One region of the Kitasatospora sp. NPDC056138 genome, then DNA from elsewhere that is predicted to be linked to it. Evidence: riboswitches for the same ligand, from Rfam matches in the RefSeq annotation. Region 1 holds a riboswitch; the other holds the start of a gene.
What was found. A riboswitch is a leader RNA that binds a small molecule or an ion and turns the genes downstream of it on or off. The one in region 1 is predicted to bind cyclic di-AMP.

Region 1 (7,352 bases):
GATGGTCTCGATCTTCACGCCCGCCTTCGGGTTGGCGGCCTCGACGTACTTGCCGTCGCCGATGTAGATGGCGACGTGGTAGACACCCGAGTTGCTGCCGTTGTTGGACCAGAACAGCAGGTCGCCCGGCTGCAGGCTGTCCAGCGAGACGCGGCTGGCGACGTCGGCCTGGTCGGCGGCGACGCGCGGCAGCGAGATGCCGGCCTGGCGGAACGCGGCCTGGGTCAGGCCGGAGCAGTCCCAGCCACCGTCGCTGCTGCCACCGTAGACGTACGCCTGGCCGACCTTGGAGAGCGCGAAGTTGATCGCGGCGGCCTTGCTGCCGGTCGCGGCCGGAGTGGCGGCCGGGGCGGCGGGCTTGGCGGCGGGGGCCGGGGCGGCCGGCTTCGGCGCGGCGGGGGCCGGGGCGGCGGGGGCGGTGCCGCCCAGGGCCAGCTGCTGGCCCGGGTAGATGACGTCAGGACCGCTGGTCAGCAGCGACTTGTTGAGGTCGTACAGCTTCTGCCAGCCGCCCTCGACGCTGTTCTTCTGGGCGATGGTCGACAGCCAGTCGCCCTCCACCACGGTGTACTGGGCGCTGTCCGCGGTCGGCGCGGCGGCCGGGGCCTGGGCGGCGGGCTTGGCAGCCGGCTTGGCGGCGGGGGCCGGGGTCGCGGGCTTCGGCGCGGCGGCCGGGGCGGCGGCGCTGGTGTCGACCTGGGCGGGGGTGCCGCCCTTGGTGAGGCCGGCCTTGACCGAGCAGACCGGCCAGGCGCCGGGGCCCTGCGAGGCGAGGACCTTCTCGGCGACGGCGATCTGCTGGTCCTTGGTCGCCTGGTTGGCCTGCGGGGCGTACTGGGTGCCACCGAAGGCGGCCCAGGTGGAGGAGGTGAACTGGAGGCCACCGTAGAAGCCGTTGCCGGTGTTGATGCTCCAGTTGCCGCTGCTCTCGCACTGGGCGACCTTGTCCCAGGTGGCGACCGTGGCCGCGGAGGCGCCGACGGCGGTGAGGGCGGGGATCGAGAGGCCGAGGCCGACCACACCGGTGGCGGCGATCAGACGGCGGGCACGCTTGTTGGCGTTGATGGGCAGCATGAAGGTGCGTTCCTCTCCCACGCCTGCGAGGTGAGCTGTCGGATTCGGGCTGGAGTTGCCCGGCCGCGCTGTGCACGGCTTCACCCCTAGCCCGGAGTCGGCCACTTCTGACCGGCTCCCGGGCGACTTACCTGGTTCCCCCGCCCCTGCCGTAGGTGCGTTCTGCGCTGCCAGCTGCTCCGGCGGCAGGACTCGGCGTTCCGGAAGAGCTGGGTCCGTGTGTCAACGAACGGGGAGCACGTTAAGCAGACTTAAGTTGAAACCGCAAACACCTGTGAGCTCCCTCACAGGTCATTTGCCAACCCCTCAAGATCGAATACGAATGGACATTTCCCGGGAAACCGATGGGCCCCTTTCAGGGCTCCCGTCCGGTTGGCGATCTGCCTGTCTTTCAGGTGACGCGGTGGCATTTTCGGCGAGTCGGTCCGCCGTTTGTGAAGTTTTTGAAAAGTCCCACTCGTCGGCGGAATCGAGGTCAACGCGGCCGGGTGGAACGGGTGGTGGGGGATGTCCGAATTGTTCGCCAATGAGGCAAACGCTCCCGATCTGCGCCGACTCGGGGCGGGGGCGGCAGGGGGCGCGCAACCCGCAGGGCTCCCGCGTCACCTGACCCGCCACTGGCCGCCGGCCACCTGACCCGCCCCTGGCCATCCGACCCGCCGCTGTCCACCTGACCCGCCCCTGGCCATCCGACCCGCCGCTGTCCACCTGACCCGCTGCTGGCCGCCCGGGTGCTGCGGCCAGCCGGGCGCGCCCGGGAGCCGCCCTGCGGTCCGCAGGGCCGGGTTCGGGCGTGCCGGGGGCGGCGGGAGGCCCGGAAACGCCGAGAGGCCCCTCGGAGGGGGCCTCTCGGGTGGATCCGGTGTGCGCTCAGCCGGCCGGCTGCTCCTCGACGGCGACCGGGGACTCGCCCGGTGCCGGGAGGTTGAGGGCGGCCAGGTAGGTCGAGGCGATCAGCTGACCGACGGTCGGGTAGGTGCCGAGCGGGGCGGCGCTCGGGCAGCCGGTCTCCTCGGCGGCCGCGGCCAGCAGCTCGGGGTCGGCCTCCGGGCCGATGACCAGCGGGGCCAGCGCGGGGCGCTGCGAGCCGGTGGCCTTCAGGTGCTCGACCGCGGCGGCCACCGAGCCGGGCACGTCCAGGGCGGCGGCCACCACCGGCACCGCGAGGCGGGCGGCCAGCAGTACGCCGGTGATCCCGGCCGCGGCGGCGGCCTCCTCACCGCCGACGGTGGTCAGCACCACGCCGTCGGCCGCCGTGGTGATGGCGAACAGCCGGGCCCGGTCGGCGCGGGCCAGACCGGCCTCGGAGAGCCGTACGTGCACCGCCTCGGCCAGCAGCGGGTGCGGGCCGAGCACGTCGGTGACGGCCGCCCCGGTCTCGCCGGCCAGCCGGTGCAGGTCCGTCAGGAACGCGTGCGGGCCGGACAGCAGTGGGATCACGACGGGCGTCGGCAGACCGGCCGCGGCGGCCTGGGCGAGTACCCCGGCCACGGTCGGGGCGGTCTGGTCGGCGTCTGCTGCGGCGTCCGGCTCGGCGCTGTCGCCGACCAGGTAGCCGACGGCGGTCTCGATGCCCGGCTGCTCGCCGCGCACGATGGACAGCAGCTCCTCGACGATCGGGCTCGCCTCCGGGCCGGCGGCGGCCGGGACGGCCAGCACCAGCGCCGGAGAGCCGGCCGGGACCTCGGGGCGCTCGGGACGGCGGTGGCGCCCCCGCGCACGGGAGCCTGGAGTACGGACGGGCAGTGGCGCGCCCGGGATGGCTGCGGTGCTCATGGCGGAGATCGTAGGACATTTGCCAGGCGGGGCTGTATCCGGATCCCGAGAGTTGCCACCAAACCTGCCAGTAATCCGGACAATTGCCACCAAATTACCCAATCCTTGCTGACGATCTGTCGCATCCTGCAACCAAAAGACCGTCAGTCACCGTCCTTGGTGACGTGCCTCACAGGCGCTTCCGGGGGGCGGATCGCGAGCCCGGCGCGGGGCTCACGAAGATCAACACGGTGGCGCGGGCCCGGTACGGGCAGTCATCGAACAGTCTCCGATTCGCCGGGCTATGTCCGCTTACGTTCCATCAAAGCCGGTTGGGCGGACCGGGGGTCGCACATTCCGACACGCTTGCCTTGCACGGGCAATGTCCCGTGCTGATGCACGTGCACTGGAGCTATCATCGCGTCAAGTGAGGCGTAAGCCTGGCAGGTCGGGAGAATTCGGTGCAGGAGATGCAGGAAACGTACAACGGCATGGCGGCTGCGGACCTCGAAGGCGTGGTCTGGCAGAAGAGCCGGCACAGCAATTCGCAGGGCAACTGCGTCGAGTTCGCCGCTCTGCCGGGCGGTGAGGTGGCGATGCGCAACTCGCGCTTTCCCGGGGGCCCGGCGCTGATTTACACCCGGGCGGAGATCACGGCGATGCTGCTCGGCGTGAAGGACGGGGAGTTCGACCATCTGACGGGTTGAGCCACCCTCAACCCTGCTGCACACAGGCCGTCGTGGGACTCTTGCCACGACGGCCTTCATCGTCCTTGCGGCCGTTCGTCGCGGTGGCCAGGGATCGGCGCACGCCGGGACGGGCACCCGTCGGGGTGGGCACCGTCAGGTCGCCGCTCGTACGGCTGTCGGGTCGCGCCCGTCGGATCACGGCTGTCGGCTCGACGGCCTCGGGTCGGCACCTGTCGGCCGGTGTGCCGGGGTGGGCGGGAACCCGGGGCCCGGACAGCGGCCCGGCCGTGGGCATCGGCCCGGCCAAGGGTGTCGGCCCGGCTGCTGGCGGCCGTCCGGCGGTGGACGCCTGGTCCCCGGTGGACGCCCGATCGGCTGTGGAGGGCTGCTCAGGCGGAGCGGCGGTGCCGCCCGACGGGGGCCTCCACCGGGCCGGGGCCGGCCTCGAACATGGCCCAGACCACCTTGCCCGCGCCCGCCAGCGGGTGCCAGCCCCAGGAGCGGCTGAAGGAGTCGACCAGGTGCAGCCCCCGGCCGGACTCGGCGACGAAGTCGGGCTCGCGGGCGACCGGTCCGGCACTGCTCGGGTCGCTGACCGCGCAGACCACCTGCGCCTCCCGGTGCACCAGGCTTATTCGGATCGGCAGGAACTCGTCCGAACCCTGCAGTGTGCCGGGCCGCCTCGGCGGATGGCCGGCAGTGGCGGGGGAGCACTCGTCCCGCCGGGCCCCGAGGGCGTGCCGCAGTGCGTTGGTCACCAACTCGGAGGCGACCAGGGCGACATCGTCGAACAGCTCGCCAAGGCCCCAGTCGTGCAGGGCCGATCTGGCGAACTCGCGAGCGGTTCTGACGGCGTCGAAGCGTGGCGCGAGCGTACAGGTGGCCACGTGGGGGTCGGCCAGGACAGCCGTACCGGTGCCCATGAAGAGCTCCTCCCATAAGGGGGCGGACACGGCTGGACCCGTGGGGGTCATGCCGGTCACCTCCGACTCGCTCGGCCGCGCGCCAGCCTCCTCGACGGCCCGCACGCGCGCACGCAAGCCCGGCCGTGCGATGGCGCGGCCAAGCGGGTGTGCGGTTTCGCGCGAGGGGTCGAACGCGGAGCCCGCGGGATTGCCAGGGATGTGCAGGTGCACGTGCACCATGGTCCTCTGCGCTCACTGCAGATGCAAGAGTCGATTCACGTGCAGTCGCACTATTGGCATATGCAAGCGCCGGATGCACGTGCATCATGGTGTTCCGATGCAGAACTGATAGATCGTTCTGCCAGTACCGGCACCCTGAGCGCTCAACTGATGGCAGACTGTGCCCTGTTTGCCCTAGGTGGAGGTTTCGACGGCATGACCGCAGTTCAGCCCAACGGTGGCTCGATGGTGCGCCGCATCCTCCTCGGCTCCCAGCTGCGCAGGCTGCGTGAGGGACACGGCATCACCCGCGAGGACGCCGGCTACCAGATCCGCGCCTCCGAGTCGAAGATCAGCCGCATGGAACTCGGCCGCGTCAGTTTCAAGGAGCGCGACGTGGCCGACCTGCTGACCCTCTACGGCGTGCACGACGGCACCGAGCGCGAGGCGCTGCTCGGCCTGGTCCGCGAGGCCAACAAGCCGGGCTGGTGGCACAGTTACAACGACGTGCTGCCCGGCTGGTTCCAGACCTACGTCGGCCTCGAGGAGGCCGCGGCGCTGATCCGCACCTACGAGGTGCAGTTCATCCCCGGCCTGCTCCAGTCCGAGGAGTACGCGCGCGCCGTCTTCGCCCAGACCCGGCCCGTCCTCAGCCACGAGGAGCTGGAGCGCCGGCTCAGCCTCCGGATGCGCCGCCAGAAGCTGCTGACCGAGGGCCAGAGCCCCCGCCTGTGGGCGGTCATCGACGAGGCCGCGCTGCGCCGTCCGGTCGGTGGCCCGGCCGTGATGCGCGCCCAGGTCCAGTACCTGATCGACGTGGCCGAGAGCTCCAACGTGGTGATCCAGGTGATGCCGTTCCGCTTCGGCGCCCATGCCGGCGAGAGCGGCGCGTTCAGCATCCTGCGCTTCCCTGAACAGGACCTGGCCGACGTGGTCTACCTGGAACAACTCACCAGCGCGCTCTACCTCGACAAGCGCGACGACGTCGACGCCTACGTCCAGGTCATGGAACGCCTCTGCGTCGACAGCCTGACGCCCGACCAGACCATCGACCTCTTCAAGTCGATCCTCACCGACCACTGAGCCGCGCCGGGCGGGCCCGTCGGGGCCAGGCGGAGCACCGCGGACGGGCCGGAGCACCCGCGCGGTCCCGCCGCCGCGTCCGTGCACCCCGGCCGCTCAGGCCCTGACCGACGGTTGCGGCCGGGGCGGGGCCTGCGGCTGCGGCGGTACGCCCAACTCCCAGGCCAGCCCGTAGCGGGCGAACAGATCGGCCCGGATCGGCGCCAGCGGCAGTGTCGCGTCCGGCAGCAGGACACCGATGCAGCCGCCCATCAGCGCGCTGCGCAGCACCGCGTGCTCCGCGACCGGGTCGACCGCACCCCAGTCCAGCAACAGCTCCCGCAGGATCGCCCCGAGTTGCTGCTGCTCCGGGTCCTGGACGAACGCGCCCACGTCCGGGTCGAGGATCAGCGCGAGATGCGAGCGCATCACCCGCGGGTGCTCCATCGCCACGCCGAGCACCGCATCGATCGCGCGCGCCAGCCTGGCCTCGGGGCCTGCGCCGGGCGGCAGTTGGGCGAGCGCCGCGGCGAGCTCCAGGTGCATCAGCCGGTGGGTGGCGGCCTGCATCAGCAGTCGTTTGCCGTCGAAGTAGTAGGACAGCAGCCCCCGTGCGAGTCCGGCCCGTGCGGCGATGTCGCCGAGCGTCGTTCCGGCGTATCCGTGCTGGTCCACGAGCTCGACGGTGGCTCGCATGATGCGCCGACGGGAACGCCGGCGCATCTCCTCGTTGACCGATTCTCCGCGAGGTGCCATCGTGACTGCTCCGTACGTTGACTGGCTCCCGGCCAATATACTGGTGGGGCCAGGTCCGCCGTGCCCGAATCCGGGGACATCCGCATCCGGTACGCCCTCGCTGTTCGGGGCCGGTCGGACCCGTACGGCGAGCCGACTCCACCAACACGGGGGTTTGGTGGAGTCGGCTCGTACCACTGCCGACGCCGGAGGATCGGGTCTCCCGGCTGTCGGCCTTCACCGGTGCGAGTCCCGCAGCCCCGACTCCCACAGCCCCGAGTCGCGCAGCGTCGAGCCGTGCCGCTCCGGTTCCGGCCGTTCCGGCCCTCACCGCTCGATGAGCACCTCGGTCACGGGCGAGCGGTCGTAGTCGTAGTCCGGCACCGGGACCGCTGCCGCGGCGGCCCGGTCGCGCCGACGGTCGAGCACCGTCCCGGTCAACGCCACCAGCAGGCCCGCCAGGGAGACGGCGGTGACCAGCAGCAGTGCGGGACGGTAGCCGTCGAGCTGCTCCCGCGGACTCTCGCCGCCGCCGCTTCCGGCGGTGATGACGGCGGTGACCACCGCGAGCACGACGGCGCTGCCCACCTGGACGGCGGTGTTCACCAGCCCCGAGGCGAGACCCTGTTCGTCGTCCGCAACGCCGTTGGTGGCGGCGATGTTCACCGAGGGGAAGGCGAGCGCGAAGCCCGCGCCGAGCAGCACCATGCTCGGCAGGACGAGCCCGGCGTAGCCGCTGTGCTCGTCGAGGCGGAGGAAGAGCGCGAATGCGGCGGTCAGCGCCAGCACGCCGAGCGGAAGCAGCCGGGTGGTGCCGAGGCGGTCGACGATGGCACCCATCCTGGGCGCGGAGAGCGCGACCAGCGCCCCGGCGGGGAGGAAGCCCAGTGCCATCTCCAGCGCGGACCAGTGC
Region 2 (7,352 bases), on a different contig from region 1:
GAGGGCCCGCCCTCCCCGGACTGCCGCCGGCCCTCAAACCCTCCGGGCTCCCCGCAGCCGAAAACCCCATGCTCCGGCCGACTTTCCTGACGTACCGTCAGATTTGAATCTTTCCCGCACCACGCGAGGAGTCACCTCATGCGCGTCCTGTTCACCGCCCCGGCCGCGGCCGGCCACATCTTCCCGATGGTCCCCACCGCCCAGGCCCTGCGATCGGCCGGGCACCAGGTCCTGTTCGCCGGTTCGGCTCCGCTGGAGATGCTGCGCAGCACCGGCCTGCCCGTGACGGAGATCGGCGACGGTTCCACGATCGGCGACGCGTTCCGTCGGGTCACCCAGAACGAGCCCAGGTACGTCGCCAAGGACCGCACCACCGAGGAGATACTCAAGCTCGCCGCCCTCGGTTTCGCCGAGCACGGCCGGGCCACCATCGACGGGCTGCTGCGGCTGGCCGCCGACTGGCGCCCCGACATCGTGGTGCAGGAGTCCTTCCAGGCCGGTGCGCCGCTGGTCACGGCCAAGCTGGGCATCCCCACCGTCGTCCACAACTTCGGTGTGATGCCCGGGCTCCCGATGGTCGGCCAGCTGGCCGAGGTACTCGCCGACGAGTACCGCGCGCACGGCCTGACCGGGCCTGCCGAGAGCACCGTGCTCGACGTCGTCCCGGCCTCCCTCGGCGGCGACGGCACCGGCTGGCGAGTCCGCTACGTCCCCTTCAACGGCGGCGGCACCGTCCCCGCGGACCTCCTCGGCCGCAGCGAGCGCCGCCGGATCGCGGTCACCCTCGGCACGGTGCTCACCGAGTACGCCGGGGTCAGCCCGATCGCCTGGCTGACCGAACAGGCCGCGGAGGTGGACGCCGATTTCCTGCTCGCCGTCGGCGACACGGACCTCGCCCCGCTGGGCACGCTGCCCGACAACATCCGCCCGCTGCCGTGGACCCCGCTCGCCCAACTCCTCGACGCCAGCGACGCCGTGATCCACCACGGCGGCTCCGGGACCATGCTCACCGCGGCCGTCGCCGGTGTCCCGCAGCTCATCCTGCCGCAGGGCGCCGACCACTTCATCAACGCGGACGCCGCCGAGGCCAGGGGCTTCGCCCTGCGCGCGGACAGCAGCACCGTGGACGCCGCACTGCTCACCCGCCTGCTCGACGACCGGAAGCTGCGTGAGGCGGCCGACGGCATGCAGACCGAGATCGCCGACATGCCGTCGCCCGCGGCCCTGGTCGCCGACTTCGAGCAGCTGCACCGCGGCCAGCGCTGAGGCCGGCCACGGCCGCGGCCACGCCCTCGCCGATCCGGCCCAGGCCCAGGCCCAGCTCCACGGACTCCACGGCCGGATCGGCACGTTCGACCGCCTGGTCGAGCGGCACGCTTCGGGGCGCGGGAGCGACCGTACGGCTCCCCGTGCCCCGGCGTGTCGACGGCCCTGCACCAGCGGCCCTGTGTCGCCTGCCCGCACCGGGCTTCCGGTCCGGCACCGGGCCGGAAGCCGTGGTCAGCGCGGGTTTCGGCGACGCGCTGGACAGGTGTCGTGATTTTTGTGTGATGTTCAGGATGCGGGCTTGTTATCGAGGTGATGATCCCTCTAGTCTCCCTGCAGTCCGCTTTTGCGGGCTCCCGGACGCAGTACGCCGAGTCCTGCCCACCACGCGTTCCGGGACACCGAGCAAACCCCTGGGCAGGAGCGGGGGACCCAGGTTAGTTGCCGCCCCCAACGGCTTGGGGTGAAGCCGCGTACCCACGCGGCCGGGCCACCTCCCGGTCCGAACCCGACAGCTCACCTCGCAGGCGTACGGAGAGGAACGTCCCGTGGTCTTTTCCGGTTCCGGCCGTCACCGCCGTCCCACCCAGGCCGATCGCGCCGTCGCCGCCGCCGGAGTGGCGAGTGTGGGCCTGGCGCTTCCGCTGCTCACCGCCGCCGGGGCGCACGCCGCTCCCGTCAAGACCTGGGACGCCGTGGCCCAGTGCGAGACCGGCGGCAACTGGAGCAGCGATGACGGCAACGGTCACTACGGCGGCCTCGGTCTGACCCAGCGCACCTGGGTCGCCTACGGGGGCGACAAGCTCGCCGCCGAACCCGACCACGCCACCAAGAACCAGCAGATAACCGTGGCCGAGCGCGTCCTCGCCGACTCCGGCCCCGGTACCTGGTCCAAGTGCGCCGAGGAGGTCGGCCTGACCGGCGGCACTCCCGCGACGAAGACCACGCCCACCCCGGCGCCTTCGGCCACGCCCACCTCGACGCCTTCGGCCACGCCCACCCCCGTGCCGAGCACCACCCCCGCTTCCCCGACGGCCACGCCCACTCCGAGTGCGCCCGCCGCCGACAGCAGCAGCCCCGCGCCGGGCACCCCCGCGCCGCCGTTCCCCGGCAGAGCGGGCTACGACCCGGCCAACGGCGTGTACTGGTACCAGGACGGCGGCGTCTGGCACTGGACCATCCAGCACGACGTCTACATCCAGCACATGAACGCGACCGCCCCGTCCTCGGCCCCCAGTGCAACTCCGGGCACGGGTACGGGTACCGGTGCGGTGACGCCGGGCCCGACGGACCCGGCCGCCCCCCAGACGTCGCAGTCGCCGCAGTCCGACAGCCCCACGACGGGTGCGTCCACCCCCGCGCCGTCGGCACCGGGCACGCCCGCCACCGGCTCCGCGACCGCCACGCCGCAGGTTCCGGGCACGCCCGCGGCGTCCGCCGACGGGACCACCTCCCCGCTGACGCCGGGCTCCACCGGTGCGCCCGCCGCACCTGCGGCCCCGACCTCCCCGGCCGCCGTGCCCCAGACCTACACCGTCGAGCACGGCGACACCCTCTCCGCCATCGCCCAGGCGCACCAGCTGACCGGCTGGCAGAACCTCTACGAGGACAACAAGGGCACCATCGGCAGCAACCCCGACCTGATCCTCCCCGGCCAGGCGCTGCACCTGCAGCAGCACTGACCCGGGCCGCTGCCCACTGCCGCCGGAAGGCCGCCGAGGAACACCTCGGCGGCCTTCCGGCCGTCCAGCCCCACCCGACGCCCGGTGGCGGCACCGTCCGGTGGCGGCGGCCCGGCACGGGCTGCTCGGCGTACGCGCGTACCGCCGTGCCCCTGCCGGACGTCGTCCGGGCGGGACGCGAAACGCCGGGCCGCCACGGCCGGCGCCTCCTCGATGGTGCGCGGCGGCGCGCCGACGGACAGGACCGGCTGATCGAACGACGGCACGACGAGCCTCACCCCGAATCGGTCCTCGCGGGAACGCAGCACCGCACAGCACCGAGCCACGTCGCCCTCGAAGTGGAGCGGGGCCGGCCGGACCGTCACGGAGGTGCACGGCGTCCGGCCGTGACGATCAGGGCGGACGGTTCAGGTCCGGAAGCCGACGTGTACGTGGTCGTGGTGGGTGGCGTCGGTGAAGAACCGGTTCGGCGTCGACCCGCCGGAGAGCGGGCGGGGGCCGCCGACGTTGTAGGAACCGGCCGCTGCGGCGGCGCGCATGAAACCGTCCACCAGGGCGTGCGGCGTCGCCGGGTCCACCACGGCCCGGCCGTCGATCTGCCAGACGTCGAAGGCCCGGCCGAGGGGGTGGTCGCTCGGGCGGGTGGTGCCGAAAACGTCGAGCGGATGGCCGGATCTGACCACGCTCACCGCGAACTCGTGGGCGGCGGCCAGGGCCAGCATCGCGGTCAGCACACTGTCGTGCACGGCCCCACTGCGGATGTCGGCGGCGGCCGCCGGCGGCAGGGTGATCCGACGATCCGCCAGGACGCTTTCCGCAGGCTGCGAGAGCGCGGCCGCAGCGGGCCCGGGAGCGGCCGGGTGCAGCGCGGTGACGGTCCAGCGCGGACTCGCCGCGCTCAGCCTCACGTCCACCGTCGTACCGCCCGGCTGGAGGGGGCCGTCGGCCGTCTGCGTCCACTGCTCGCAGACCACCAGCACACTCGCCGAGTCGGTGAGGATGCCGCCGTACTGGGCGACGACCACTTGGAGCGCGGCCCGGTCGGCGGTCTGGAGCAGGACACCCGCCTGGTCGGCGAGGGCGGGGTCGACGCCGAGCGGTGCGATCCGGCCCCGGGCCCCGGCCACGCCCTGTCCGCCGTCCGGCCAGGCCCCGAGTGCCTCGATGAGCTGGACCGCACGCAGCTTGACGTCCGGCTGGACCTGGCCCGCCCCCGGTGTCCAGGCCGAGGTGGCGGGCAGGGCCGGCACGGCGGAAGGCGCAGCGGAATGCACCGTGGTCGGTCCGCCGGTGGCCGTGGGCGGTGTGGGGGTGGAAGGGGTGGTGGACGGCCGGACGGGGGTGGTCGGTGCTGTGCCGTGCCCACCGCACCCGGCGGCCAGCGCGGCTGCGCCGAGCGCCCCGGCCAGCATCCGCCGCCGGGACGGGCGAGCGGACAGGTGCGCGGACGGGCAGCAGAGTGGGGCGCGGCCTGGTCCCTCCGGCTGGCTGGTGGTCATCTCCCCACTATGGCCACCCGGACAGACCACGGACGGACAGCTCGCCGGTGGACGGCTCGCGGCCGGGCAGGCCAGGCGGATCGGTGAGCGACGGGACGGACAGCGGACGGCGGGCGGACTGCGGTGGGCACGCAGGGCCGAGCGTCCGGGGACGGGGCGGCGGGCGCGGGCACGGGGCGCGGGCGCGGGCGAAGGCCGGTTAACGAGTGGCCCGGGGCGGACGGGCCGTACCAGAATGGGGCGATGATCATCAGAATGGCCCGCCTGGACGATCTCCCGCTGCTCCAGGACATCGAGCGGGCAGCCGGGGAGTCCTTCCGCTCGGTCGGGATGCCCGAGATCGCCGAGGACGAACCGCCGGCGCTCGACGAACTCGCCCGCTACCAGCGGTCCGATCTGGCCTGGGTGGCGGTGGATGCGGACGACCGTCCGGTGGCGTACGTCGTCGCGGAGCCCGTGGACGGGAACCTCCACGTCGAACAGGTCACGGTGCACCCGGAGTTCGGACGCCAGGGCATCGGACGGGCGCTGCTGGAGCATCTCGCGGTCCACGCCGCCGAGCGCCGGATGCCCGCGCTCACCCTGACCACGTTCGTCCAAGTCCCTTGGAACGCACCGTACTACGAGCGTTGCGGCTTCCGGCCGCTGGAGCAGTCCTCGCTCACCCCCGGGCTGCGGGAGATCCGTCGCCGCGAGGCCGAGCACGGGCTCGACCGCTGGCCCCGGGTGTGCATGATCCGTCCGCTGTAGTCGGGTCTCCCCCCGAGGAAACCCCGGAGAGGCAGCGAGGAGGCAGAAGCCCTCCGTCAGCCCGCGCGGCGGTTGCGGAACAGCCGGGCGGCGAGGACGGCCTCCTGCCCGGCGAGTCCGAGGCCGATCACGGTGAACGCCCCACCGGGAAAGGCGATGGCGCTCCAGTCGAGCTGGCCGGGGAAGGCGGCGTGCCCGGGTCGCCCGGGGTCGAACAGGACCCGGACCCGGTCTCCCGCCGACAGGCCGTCGGGCCCGCTGCCGGGATCGTCGGTCGCCACCTGCACCGGGCCGTCGTCGGTGGCGATGGCGAGCCGGATCGCCGCGGGGCTCTCCTTGGACTCGGCCTTGACGTACTCGGCCTCGGTGACGACCGCGGAGACCTCGTCGGCGTCGGCGAAGTGCACCCACAGGTGCACCTTGGTGCAGTCGAACACGACTCCGGTGATCGTGAAGGCCACGGCGCCGACCAGGCTCACCAAGGTCCGCAGGGCTCGTCTGCGGGCCCTGGTCCGGCCGGGGCTCTCGGAGGCGAAGTCCCGCCAGTCGTAGGCGGGTTGGACCGGGCGCGCCGGGCCGGCCCCATCGAAGCCGTACCCGGCGTACGGGTGGCGGGATGTCTTCTGACCGTTCGACGTCACAGCTTCCCCCTGGTCTGTCGCCTGTCGCCCCCCGAGCCGCCCCTGAGGCCGACGCGGTCAGTGCCGGACCGTCAGTGGCGGGCACCTCCGGCGGGGACGATCGGCAGGCCGTCGCGGACGGCGCGGGTGACGGGCGTGCGCTCGGCGATGTCCAACAGGCGGGTGCGCTGGGCCTCGTCGAGGTCGCCGGTGAGGTCGATGCGACGGGTGAGGCGGTCGCCGTGCCCGCTCTTCTCGTAGGCGACGTGGACCCGGACCTGCTCCAGCGGCCAGCCCTTGCGCTGGGCGTACATCCGCAGGGTGATCGCCGTGCAGGAGCCGACGGCGGAGAGCAGCAGGCCGATCGGCGTCGGAGCGGTGTCCTGACCGCCTGCGGACTCCGGTTCGTCGGCGGACAGCGGGTGCTTGCCCGCGCGGATCTCGACGCGGTAGTCGGTGGCGGTACCGGTGGCGACCACGGCGGCGCTGCGGGTGAAGGTGTCGGCGTCGGTGGCGTTCGCCAGGTCCATCTCGGGTCTCTCCATGGTGTCGCGAGCGGGGGGGCGGAAGGGTGGCCGGGAGGGAGGCCGGGAGGGCCTCGCCGTCCGGCCTTCCCACCGGGATCCGCCGCCCGGGTCAACGAATGGCCGGGGTTGGCCAGTTGGCGTCGAATGCGGATTCGGACAGCGGCAAGGTTCGTTATTCAACTAGTTGTATGAGACCACAAGAGCCGTCCGGACACCACCGAACTCCCGGATTCTCCGTCAGCTCATTACTCCCCGTCCGCAAGGACGGTGGACCGGATCCGGGTGGGTGGATTCCGGCCAACCACGGCGAATTCCCGGGAAGCTCTTCGTGTGCGACGGGGCTTGGGTTAGATTGCAATCAGTTGCCTGAGGCAACTGATTCGTCTCTCCCACCCGAGGTGCCCCGAGATGCACGTGACCATCGATCAGGACCGCTGCTGCGGTGCAGGACAGTGCGTACTGACCGCCCCCACGGTGTTCGACCAGGGGGAGGACGACGGGCTCGTCCAGCTCCGCACGGAACGCCCCGATCCCGCAGTGCAGAGCGACGTCCGGCTGGCAGCCACCCTCTGCCCCGGCAGCGCGATCACCGTGCACGACAGCAACACCTGACGGACCCTCCCCACCCGATCCGCATCCGCCTTCCTGACGCACCAACAGCCGGGCCCCCATCGCAGCCTAGCTGCCCTGCAGCTTTGCACCCTTGCACCTGGAAGGAGCCGCATGACCACCGTCGCCAACGGTGAGGCCGACAGCGCTCTGGCCGTCCCCGCCGCCAGGGGCACCTGCCCCTTCGCTCCCCCACCCGCCTACGAGCAGGCCCACCGCGCCGGTCCGGTCAACCGGGTCAGCCTGTGGGACGGCAGCCCGTGCTGGCTGCTGACCGGCCACCGGCAGGCCAGATCCGTGCTCGGCGACCGCCGGTTCAGCGCCGACGCCCGCGTGCCCGGGTTCCCGTTCCTCTCCCCCGGCCGCCGCGAACTGCTGGACCGCACCACACCCACCTTC

Region 2: it holds a riboswitch for cyclic di-AMP, as region 1 does, so the genes downstream of both, ACFC1R_RS29490 (transglycosylase family protein) here and ACFC1R_RS35165 (transglycosylase family protein) in region 1, are expected to answer to the same signal.

Annotation. Positions count from the first base shown of each region.
Region 1 covers NZ_JBHJVK010000093.1:11,352-18,703, reverse strand. Annotated here, with positions in the region: gene ACFC1R_RS35165 (transglycosylase family protein) at 1-1,095, opposite strand, end outside; cyclic di-AMP (ydaO/yuaA leader) riboswitch at 1,082-1,251, opposite strand; gene ACFC1R_RS35160 (hypothetical protein) at 1,945-2,850, opposite strand; gene ACFC1R_RS35155 (DUF397 domain-containing protein) at 3,300-3,536, shown strand; gene ACFC1R_RS35150 (ATP-binding protein) at 3,908-4,492, opposite strand; gene ACFC1R_RS35145 (helix-turn-helix transcriptional regulator) at 4,859-5,725, shown strand; gene ACFC1R_RS35140 (TetR/AcrR family transcriptional regulator) at 5,822-6,460, opposite strand; gene ACFC1R_RS35135 (MFS transporter) at 6,767-7,352, opposite strand, start outside.
Region 2 covers NZ_JBHJVK010000061.1:41,607-48,958, forward strand. Annotated here, with positions in the region: gene ACFC1R_RS29485 (nucleotide disphospho-sugar-binding domain-containing protein) at 139-1,266, shown strand; cyclic di-AMP (ydaO/yuaA leader) riboswitch at 1,656-1,810, shown strand; gene ACFC1R_RS29490 (transglycosylase family protein) at 1,815-2,948, shown strand; gene ACFC1R_RS29495 (DUF4253 domain-containing protein) at 2,867-3,313, opposite strand; gene ACFC1R_RS29500 (hypothetical protein) at 3,356-4,447, opposite strand; gene ACFC1R_RS29505 (GNAT family N-acetyltransferase) at 4,691-5,197, shown strand; gene ACFC1R_RS29510 (DUF3592 domain-containing protein) at 5,254-5,838, opposite strand; gene ACFC1R_RS29515 (OsmC family protein) at 5,910-6,347, opposite strand; gene ACFC1R_RS29520 (ferredoxin) at 6,753-6,956, shown strand; gene ACFC1R_RS29525 (cytochrome P450) at 7,068-7,352, shown strand, end outside.